3 regions of the Luteibacter mycovicinus genome follow, and region 2 is predicted to be linked to each of the others. Evidence: predicted binding sites of a transcription regulator. Region 2 holds the regulator's gene; each other region holds the start of a gene.
What was found. The regulator FliA, encoded in region 2, starts transcription of late flagellar genes. The targets are predictions, from matches to a motif close to TAAAGTTTNNCNNNCNNNGGCCGATAA.
Positions count from the first base shown of each region.

Region 1: FA85_RS11860 (methyl-accepting chemotaxis protein) is a predicted target of FliA. The motif match lies at 1,545-1,571, and genes of this name have one in related genera.
Region 3: FA85_RS15660 (HD-GYP domain-containing protein) is a predicted target of FliA. The motif match lies at 1,162-1,188, and genes of this name have one in related genera.

Region 1 covers NZ_JQNL01000001.1:2,704,291-2,707,849, forward strand. Annotated here, with positions in the region: gene FA85_RS11855 (alpha-L-rhamnosidase) at 1-1,469, shown strand, start outside; gene FA85_RS11860 (methyl-accepting chemotaxis protein) at 1,604-3,295, shown strand; gene FA85_RS11865 (AMP-binding protein) at 3,339-3,559, shown strand, end outside.
Region 2 covers NZ_JQNL01000001.1:1,119,163-1,122,721, forward strand. Annotated here, with positions in the region: gene FA85_RS05050 (protein phosphatase CheZ) at 1-408, opposite strand, end outside; gene cheY (chemotaxis response regulator CheY) at 419-820, opposite strand; gene FA85_RS05060 (RNA polymerase sigma factor FliA) at 874-1,605, opposite strand; gene FA85_RS05065 (MinD/ParA family ATP-binding protein) at 1,602-2,477, opposite strand; gene flhF (flagellar biosynthesis GTPase FlhF) at 2,548-3,559, opposite strand, start outside.
Region 3 covers NZ_JQNL01000001.1:3,549,559-3,553,117, reverse strand. Annotated here, with positions in the region: gene FA85_RS15660 (HD-GYP domain-containing protein) at 1-1,089, opposite strand, end outside; gene msrA (peptide-methionine (S)-S-oxide reductase MsrA) at 1,282-1,956, shown strand; gene hutU (urocanate hydratase) at 2,075-3,559, opposite strand, start outside.

The DNA.
Region 1 (3,559 bases), 1.6 Mb from region 2:
TGATGCCCGACGGCACGGTCGACGCACGCGATGAGCATCATTATTTCAGGCAGGGTTTCCAGACCGACCGGCTTACCCTGGCTGGCGTGCGTGAGCACTGGCATCCGCATTTCTCGTACAAGGGCTTTCGCTATGTACAGGTCGATGGATGGCCTGGCGGCAAGCCGCTCCCCGGCGCGGTGACCGCACAGGTCATACACACCGACGTCGCCGAGACCGGGCACTTCGACAGCGCGAATGCGTTGCTCGACTGGATCCACCGCGCGGCCGTCGACACCATGCTCAACAATCTCTACGGCATTCCGACCGATACGCCGATGTACGAGAAGAATGGCTGGACCGGTGACGGCATGGTCGGTGCGGACATGTTCCTGCGGAACCTCGACACGGGACGCCTGCTCGCGAAATGGGTCCGCGATATCGCCGACACGCGCGGGCCCGATGGCGTCCCGTTGCTGATCGCACCTAACCCCGGCTGGGGCAAGGTGCGCGCGCCCACCTGGCACTCGGCGTACGTGTTCATTCCCTGGTCGCTGTGGATGCAGACGGGAGACCGCCGACCCATGGAGGAACACCTCGATGGCATCTCGCGCTATGTCGCGATGGAGGACGCCCGGTCACCGGGAGGCATCGCGGACACCGAACTGGGTGACTGGGTCAGTCCCGAGACCGACCCGGGTGGCGAGAATGCCCCCGAGGACAAGCATGTCGCCGCCACGGCGTACCTTTATGGCATGGAGCGTACGGTGGCGAGCATGTATCGCCTCCTCGGCGACACGAAGCGCGCGGATGGTTTCGACGCGAAGGCTGAGATCGTGCGCGACGCGTTCAATGCGCGCTTCCTCGACCGCGACGCCGCCCGATACCGCGGGGAAGGGGACAGCGGCTACCGCCAGGCGCACAACCTGCTGGCGCTGTCGTTCGGTCTCGTGCCAGACGCGTTGCGCGAGCGGGTCGCCGCCGGCGTGGCGGCGGATGCGAAAACGCGGGGCGATCACCTCGACACGGGTGCGCTCGCGACGAAGGTGATTCTGCCGGTGCTCACCGCGACCGGTCACGCCGACGACGCCTGGCGTATCGCGACGCAGACGACGTTTCCGAGCTGGGGGTTCTGGCGCGACCACGGGGCGACCAGCTTGTGGGAGCACTGGAAGCTCGCATCGCGCTCCAGGGGCCATTACTTCCTGGGCACCGTGGACGACTGGCTCTTTGGCGATGTCGCGGGCCTGCGTCCGCTGGAGGCGGGATGGCGCCGGTTCGAGGTGCGTCCTGCGCTGACAGCATGGCTGGACCACGCATCGGCATCGGTGATGACGCCTTATGGCGAGGCCTCGGTGGCCTGGAGCAAAGAGGGTGGGAAAGTGGTGGCCGAGGTGCTTGTGCCGGTGGGGGCGGAGGCGGTGGTGCGGTTGCCGGGGCGGGGCGAGGTGGTGGTTTCCTCGGGGAGGCATCGCTTTTCCACGCCGTAGGTGAGTCGCGTGAGGGACGCGCCTGCTCTTTACCGGATGATGCGCTGCCGCATTGTCCCTTCACATCTCTGCAATAAAGTTTGACGCCCGGCTTGCCGATAACGCCTATACGGGGAATCACGGGGGTGAGGGGCATGTCGTCGATAAAAAACTGGTTTGGCCGCACGCGGCTGAATACGCGCGTGTGGATGGTGATGACGGTCGTGGTGCTCGGCCTCTTGGCGCAGACCGTGATGTCGGGCATCGAAAGCCGCGCGGTGCAGATGCGCGACCTGCAGGACACGCTGACCCAGCACGTGGACGCGGCGATCGCCATCGTCGACGGCTACCACGCGCGAGCCGCCAGGGGTGAGATGAGCGACGTGGAAGCCCGTGTCGCCGCCCTTGAGGCGGTCGAGTCGATGCGCTGGGACGACGGCAAGGGCTACGTGTTCGCTTTCGATTCGACGCTGGCCATGCGTATGCATCCTCTGCGCCACGACGAGGTCGGCCAGAACATCCGCGACGATGCGGATGGCAAGGGCTTCCACCATTACGAGGCCATGCTCAAGGCGGATATCGCCGCCGGCCACGGCGTCACGCGTTACACGCAGATCATGCCCAAGACGAAGGAGCTGCGCGACAAGATCAGCTACTCGTCGTGGTACAAGCCGTGGGATCTGCATCTGATTTCCGGTGCCTACTTCGATGATATCGACGCCGCCTTCGCCGCGCAGCTGAAACGCGACCTGATGAAGTCGGGCATCATCGCGGTGCTCGCGATGTTCATCGTCTGGCTGTCCATGAGCAGCATCCGTACCACGGTGGGCGGCGAGCCGCGTGACGCGGTGGAGATCGCCGGGCGTATCGCCGGGGGCGATCTGCGCACCGATGGCACCACGTTCGCGCCCGCCAGCCTGCTCGGCGCGCTCGAGCGCATGCGCGCCACGCTGTCGTCCATCGTGACCGAGGTACAGGAAGGCGCACATGTCGTGTCGACCACCTCGGGCGAGATTGCCCGGGGCAACGACGACCTGTCGCAGCGCACGCAGGAACAGGCGTCCAGCCTCGAAGAAACCGCCGCGTCGATGGAAGAGATGACCGCGACGGTGAAACAGAACGCGGAGAACGCCGTCGCCGCGGATCGCCTCTCCCGGCATGCGCGTCGCGAAGCGGAGAAGGGCGGCGACGTCGTCGCCCAGGCGATGGACGCGATGATCCAGATCGGTGATTCCAGTCGTCGCATTGCCGACATCGTCGGCCTGATCGACGAGATCGCTTTCCAGACCAATCTGCTGGCATTGAATGCGGCGGTGGAAGCGGCACGTGCCGGCGAGCAGGGGCGTGGCTTCGCGGTAGTCGCCGCCGAGGTGCGCCGCCTGGCTCAGTCCAGCGCGTCCGCGTCCAGGGAGATCAAACGCCTGATCGTCGAAAGCGGCGAGCGTGTCGAAGCGGGTGCCTCACTGGTCGAGCAGTCGTCGACCGCCCTGACGAGCATCGTCGCCAGCGTCAAGAAGGTCACCGATATCGTCGCGGAGATCGCCGCCGCGAGTGCCGAGCAGTCGGCCGGCGTGGATCAGGTCAATACCGCGATCGCACAGATCGATCAGGTCACCCAGGAAAACGCGGCACTGGTCGAGGAGGCCGCGGCCGCCGCCAAGTCGATGCAGGACCAGGCCCAGTCGCTGCGCGATCAGGTGGCGTTCTTCACCGTGGACGCGGTCGAGCGGCCGGCGCTGAAAGCCTCGCCCGCCGAACGCGCCGCGCATGATGCCCGTTTCGGTCAGGTCGGCAAGGCGACCGCGCCGGCCGCGACCGGCAGCGATGCCTGGGTGGAGTTCGCCTGAGGGTGTTTTATGCTGGTGTCATCGCACCGGCACGAGACCCCGCATGCACCACGCTCCCAGCTACGTCCACGGCGCAAGCGCCACGCCCCTCCTCGGGGAGACGGTCGGCGCACTGCTCGACCGTATCGCCGGGCGCTGGCCCGACCGGCCCGCGCTGGTCGTGCGTCAGCAGGGTGTGCGCTGGACGTATGCGGAGTTCCAGGCCGAAGTCGCCCGCGTGGCGGCCGGGCTGCTCGCCCTCGGTCTGGATCCGGGCGATCGCGT
Region 2 (3,559 bases):
CACGCGCACGGCAAGCGCCGTCGCGTTAGCGCCAAATGCCGGGTCGGCATGATCGAGCACCAGCACTTCGTCGGCCTGCTTCGCCAGCGCCTGGGCCTGCGGACGCAGCTTTTCGCTGAAGTCCAGCGTGCGGTGCGCCGCGGTCGAGCTCATCTCGAGCACGTCACGCAGATGCTTGCGCGCATCGCTCATGTTGCCGGGCACGCCGTCGGTCGAAATGTCCGAAGCGAGGCGGCGCACGGATTCGTGCAGGTCGCGCGCAAGGTGGCCCAGCGCCAGGAACAGGTGCTGCTCGCGGCTGCGGATCAGGTTGTCGAGTGCCTTTTCGAACGCGGCGCCGTCGTCGGCCTCGAGCAGCTCGCGCAGTTCGGGGACGACCTCTTGGCCGGGGGAGAGCATCGTATTCATCGTTATTCCCTTAGCCCGCAGCCGCGGCGAGTCGTTCGAAGATCTTGTCGAGCTTTTCCTTCAGCGTGACCGCCGTGAAAGGCTTGACGACGTAGCCGTTAACACCGCTCTGCGCGGCGGCGATGATCTGGTCGCGGTTGTTCTCCGCGGTCACCATCAGCACCGGCAAGGACTTCAGACCGGCATCGGCGCGGATGGCGCGAAGCAGGTCGATGCCCGTCATGTTGGGCATGTTCCAGTCGGTGACGACGAGGTCGATCGGCTGCGAGCGCAGCAACGCGAGGGCCGCGTTACCGTCTTCGGCTTCCTGGATGAGCGTGTTGGTGAAACCCAACTCGACCAGGAGATTCCTGACGATGCGCCGCATGGTGGAAAAGTCGTCCACCACGAGGATCTTCATGTTCTTGTCCAAAACTGCTCTCCGCCACGTGCTTTTTCTTTACCGGCGACGGCACCGCGATGCCGTCACTGCTTGTCTTTCCAACCCGTCATGCGTGCACGCAGGCGAATCAGGGCCTGGCCATGGATCTGGCACACGCGCGACTCGCTCACACCCAGTACCACACCGATTTCTTTCAGGTTGAGCTCTTCATCGTAGTACAGCGACATCACCAGCTTCTCGCGTTCCGGCAGGCCGTCGATCGATTGCGCCAGCGCGTCGCGCAGGCCGTTCTTCTCGAAGTTGCCCTCCGGGCCCGAGGCGTCGGGGTCCGCGACGTCGATCGCCGCGCCTTCGTCGCCTTCCGGCGCCGTGAGGCTCAGCAACCGCGCGCTCGCCGCGTCGGCCAGAATCTGGTTGTACTCCATGGCGTCGATACCCAGCCGCTTCATCACTTCCGCGTCTTCGGCGTCGCCACCCGTTTCGTTCTCGATCTGCCTCGTTACTTCAGCCACCTCGCGCAACTTCCGGTGGACGGAGCGCGGGGTCCAGTCCGTCTTGCGCAGTTCGTCCAGCATGGCGCCACGAATGCGGATGCCCGCATAGGTCTCGAAGCTGGCCGCGCGAGTCGGCGAGTAATTTCTTGCGGCCTCGAGCAGTCCGATCATTCCGGCCTGCATGAGGTCATTCGCGTCCACGCTTGGCGGCAGGCGGCCCATCAGGTGATAGGCGATCCGGCGCACCAGGGGTGCATGCGTTTTAACCAGTTGATCCGCTGGAACTCTAGTGATTTCAAGGTATTCGCTAGCGACACTCACAGCGGCAGCCCTCCCCCCATGTGGTTCCGTTCGGCGAAAAAGCCGATGCGACCCTGCACCCGGGGTTCGGGTTCACCCCATGTATCGACCGACCGGGCCAGATTCTTGAATCCCACCGCCGAGCGGCTGCTCGGCCAGGCGTCGACCACGGCCGCCTGACGGCGGATGGCCTGACGCAGGTACTCGTCGTGCGGAACCATGCCCATGAAATCCAGGGACACGTCCAGGAAGCGGTTGGTCACGCGGGCCAGCTTCTCGAACAGCTGACGGCCTTCCTGCGCATGGCGGACCATGTTGGCGACGATGCGGAAGCGGTTCACGTCGAACTCGCGGCTCATCACCTTGATCAGCGCGTAGGCGTCGGTCAGCGAGGCCGGCTCGTCGCAGACCACGACCACCACTTCGTCGGAGGCTGCCGCGAACATCGACACGCTGTCGGAGATGCCGGCGGCGGTGTCGACGATCAGATATTCGGGGGCGACCGGGTATTCGTCGAAGGCGCGGATCACGGCGGCGTGCTCGATATTCGGCAGCTGCGCCATGCGGCGCGCGCCCGAGGTCGCCGGGATCACCTTCAGGCCGTGGTTGGCGTGGAGGATCAGGTCCTCGATGCGGCACTCGCCTTCGAGCATGTGGCCCAGATGGCGCGTGGGCTGCAGGCCCAGCAGCACATCGATGTTCGCCATGGCCAGATCCGCGTCCAGCAGGACCACGTCACGGCCGCCCATCGCGAGCGCCATGCCGAGGTTGACCGCCACCGTGGTCTTGCCCACGCCGCCCTTGCCGCCCGCCACCGCGATGCTGCGCGTGGGACGACGGTCGGCGAGCCAGTTGAGCCCAGCAGCCTGGGTGGAATCGACGTGTGTGTTCATGAAGGAATTCACTGCCGTGAAGGGGTGTGCGGATGCGGATGCCGTGGTCACGTTACTTCAGTTCCCGGTGTCAGGCGATGGCTGGCGCGGTGGAGAAGCCGAAACGGTCGGCGAGAATCGCGTCGTCCGGTTCGTCGGTGCGCTGCTTGACGAGTTGAGCGGCCAGGCAGACGAGTTTGCGCGCATCCGCGGAGGCGATGTCTTCCGGCACGCGCTGGCCATCCGTGCTGTAGTCCAGCGGCAGTCCGTGGCGGATGACGGCCGACAGGGCACCGCCGATCAGCGGGGCCTCGTCGAGCTTGGTCAGGATCGCGGTCTGCGGCGCCAGCGGCGCGTAGGCACGGATCGCGTTGTCGATGGCCTGCGCCTGCGCGTTCGCGGCAAGCACGAGGCAGACACGCACCTCGGTCATCGCGCGCAGGGTGTCGAACTGCTGCTGCAGCTTCGGATCGTTACCGGCCAGGCCGGCGGTGTCGATCAGTACGGTGTGCTTGCCACGCAGCTGGAGCAGCACGTTGCGGAGGCTCTGTGCATCGTGGGCGTTGTAAACGCGCACGCCGAGCAGGCGGCCGTAATGTTCCAGCTGGGCGCCCGCACCGATGCGGTACTGGTCGGCACTGATCAGCGCGACGTTCGAGGCGCCGTGGCGGAGCACCGCACGCGCCGCAAGCTTGGCGATGGTGGTGGTCTTGCCGACGCCCGTCGTTCCGACCAGAGCGGTGACGGCGCTACCGGCGGTGTCGGCGTTGCGGCCGCTGGTACGGATGTTGCGCGAGAGGATGCCCAGCGGCAGGTAGCGGGCCTGCTCGGCGGTCATGCCCGGCGGTAGCTCGGCGCAGAGCGCGCGAGCCACGTCGCCGTCGATGCCCAGGCGGGTCATCTCGCGGAGCACGCGGGCGCGCAGCGGCTGGTCGCGGTCCATCTGATTCCAGGCGAGCGTGGACAACTGCACTTCCAGCATCTCACGCAGGCTGTTGATCTCGGCACGCACGCCATTGACGGCGGCGTCGCTGTTCGCGTTGTGGTTCGGGGCGACCGTCGCGGCGCGCACCACATCGGCGACGCTGGCGGCGAGCGCGGCG
Region 3 (3,559 bases), 2.4 Mb from region 2:
CTGCAGGCGGCGCGACTGGTTCTGCACCATCACGATGGCCACCTCACCGGTGTTGAGTTCGACCAGCGTGCCCGTGGGGTAGACGCCCAGGCAGGCCTGGAACTGTTCGACCAGCTCGCCCTGGAATTCGCGGTCGCGGCCGGCGTACAGCTCGCGTAAGGCGACGTGCTGTGACACGGCCGAACGGTACGGACGCGGCGTCGACATCGCGTGGTAGGTGTCGATGATCGCGGCCATACGCCCGGCGAGCGGAATGGCGGTGCCGGCCAGTCCCGAGGGATAGCCGGTACCGTCGTAACGTTCGTGGTGGGTGAGCACCATGTCGCGCACTTCGTTGTCGACGACACCGGAGTGATCGAGGATGGCGACGCCTTCATTGACGTGCTGACGTGCGAGGCCCCATTCATCGTCGTTCAGCGGTCCGTCGCGACTAAGCAGTTCCTCAGGCAGCTGCGACTTGCCGACATCCATCAGCAGGCCGCCGGCGGCGAGACTGACGATGGCGTCGCTTTCGAAGCCCATGTGCCGCCCGAACGCCGCGGCGAGCGTGCTGCAGCCGATCGCGTGCTGATAGGTATAGCCATCGCGCCGCCGCAGGCTTTCGATCCAGAAGAACGCGTCACCGCTGCGCAGCACACTCTCGACCATGGGGCGCACCGCGTTCTCGACAGCCTGCGGCTCGACCGGCCGACCATGCCGCAAGTCGTCGACCATGCGCGTGGCGAACTCGGCGACGGTGTCGAACGCCTCTCTGGCGCGCGGCATCTCATCGTCGAACGAGGCCGTGTCGGTATACGCGTGTCGACTGACCAGACGCAGGCTCGCCGCAGCACGCGGTGCGGGGGTGGCAACGGCCTTCGGCGCGATGCGCTGCGGGGTGAACCGGCTGTCGGGGACGACCTGACGGTGCATGTCCACGAAGACGTATTTGCAGAAACGACTGAGCGACTCGATGTCCTCACGGGACTCGATGGGCAGGCCCTGCAACGGAAAGGGCGTGTCGGACCAGTCACAGTCCAGGCGACTGACATACATGCCGACCTCCAGGTCGGACACGAAGACACGTCGCTCCACTAAATCGTACGCCACGTTTCCCCTCGCTCCTTTAGCCACGCTGGCCGAATACGCGCACGACTCTAGCGTGTTGCGCGTGTCGATGGCTTATCGGCCCTGCATCCCGATTCTGTAGGTACAGAGTTGTGAAGGTGGCCTTCACGCCGTGTGAGGTTTTCCCGGGTACACCGGTCTGGTGTATCAGGTCATGTCGACCGGGAGAAACTCATGCCGCGCCTTTCCCTGATCCCCGCTCTGCTCCTCGCCCTCACCGCGTGCTCGGCCGCTTCGGCGCGCGACGAGGGTGTCCGCCTGCCCGCCCCCACCGTCGATGCCGCACCGGCCGCTGGCGACGCCACCGCCGTGTTCGCCGGCGGGTGCTTCTGGGGCGTTGAGGGCGTGTTCCAGCACGTCCGCGGCGTGAAAAGCGTCCGCACCGGCTACTCGGGTGGTGACGCCGCCCATGCCAATTACGACGATGTCAGCGACGGCGATACCGGACACGCCGAATCGGTAAAGGTCGTTTACGATCCGGCACAGGTGTCGTACGGGCAGTTGCTGCAGGTGTTCTTCTCGGTGGCGCAGGATCCGACGCTGCTGAACCGGCAGGGGCCCGACTCCGGCACGCAGTACCGGTCGGCGATTTTCTATGCGACGCCGGAGCAGAAGAAGGTGGCGGAGGCATATATCGCCCAGCTGACCGCGGCGCACGCGTTTTCGTCGAAGATCGTGACGGAGGTAACGCCGTTTAAGGGTTTCTACCTCGCGGAGGACGAGCACCAGGACTACATGCGTCTGAATCCGGACGCGATGTACATCGCGATCAACGATCGGCCGAAGGTGCTGGCCCTGCAGCGCATTTATCCGGAGCGGTACGTGGCCGGCTGGGCCAACGGCCGCTGAGAACCCCCAACCTCCTGTAGGAGCGCGCCTTGCGCGCGATAGCCGGGTCGCGCGCAGGGCCATATCCCGGTCGCGGAGCGCGATATCCGGGTCGCGCGCAGGCGCGCTCCTACATGGGTCAGATCATGGGCAGGTTCAGGCCCTGCTCCCTTGCGCAGGCCACGGCATCCTCGTAGCCCGCATCGGCGTGCCGCATCACGCCGGTGCCGGGGTCGTTCCACAGCACGCGGGCCAGCCGCTTGTCCGCCGCCTCGCTGCCGTCGGCCACGATCACCACGCCGCTGTGCTGGCTGTAACCCATGCCGACACCGCCGCCGTGGTGCAGGCTGACCCAGGTCGCTCCGCCGGCCACGTTGAGCATCGCGTTGAGCAACGGCCAGTCGCTGACCGCGTCGCTGCCGTCGCGCATGGCTTCGGTTTCCCGGTTCGGGCTGGCGACCGAGCCGGAATCGAGATGGTCGCGGCCGATCACGATGGGCGCCTTCAGTTCGCCGTTGCGCACCATCTCGTTGAAGGCGAGCGCCAGCCGGTGCCGCTGCCCCAGACCCACCCAGCAGATACGCGCCGGCAGGCCCTGGAAGCTGATCCGCTCGCGCGCCATGTCCAGCCAGCGGTGCAGATGCGGATCGTCGGGAATCAGCTCCTTCACCTTGGCGTCGGTCTTGTAGATGTCTTCCGGATCGCCTGACAGCGCGACCCAGCGGAACGGCCCGACGCCGCGACAGAACAGCGGTCGCACGAAGGCGGGCACGAAGCCGGGGAACGCGAACGCCTCGCTCAGCCCCTCGTCCTTGGCCATCTGACGGATATTGTTGCCGTAGTCGAAGGTCGGCACACCCTGCCGATGGAAGGCGAGCATGGCCTCGACATGACGGCGCATGGAGGCCTTGGCGGCATGGGCGGTGCCAGTCGGATCGGCCTTGCGGCGCTCGAACCATTCCTCGACGGTCCAGCCGGACGGCAGGTAGCCGTTGACGGGGTCGTGGGCGCTGGTCTGGTCGGTGACGGCATCGGGACGGACGCCCCGGCGCACGAGCTCCGGCAACACGTCGGCCGCGTTGCCTAGCAACGCCACGGACACGGCGCGGCCTTCCTTCGCGTAGCGATCCAGCCGCGCGAGCGCGTCGTCCAGGTCGCTGGCCTGCTCGTCCACGTAGCGCGTCTTCAGGCGGAAATCGATGCGGCTCTGCTGGCATTCGATGGTCAGCGACGAGGCGCCGGCCAGCGAGGCGGCGAGCGGCTGCGCGCCGCCCATGCCGCCGAGGCCCGCCGTCAGAATCCAGCGACCGGCCAGCGATCCGCCGTAATGCTGACGCCCCATCTCGACGAACGTCTCGTAGGTGCCCTGCACGATGCCCTGCGAGCCGATGTAGATCCATGAGCCGGCGGTCATCTGGCCGTACATCATGAGGCCCTTGCGGTCGAGCTCGTTGAAGTGCTCCCAGTCGGCCCACGCCGGCACCAGATTGGAATTGGCAAGCAGCACGCGCGGCGCGTCGGGGTGCGACGGAAACACGCCGACCGGCTTACCGGACTGAATCAGCAGGGTTTCGTCGTCGCGAAGTTCGCGCAGGCTGCGCAGGATGGCGTCGAAGCATTCCCA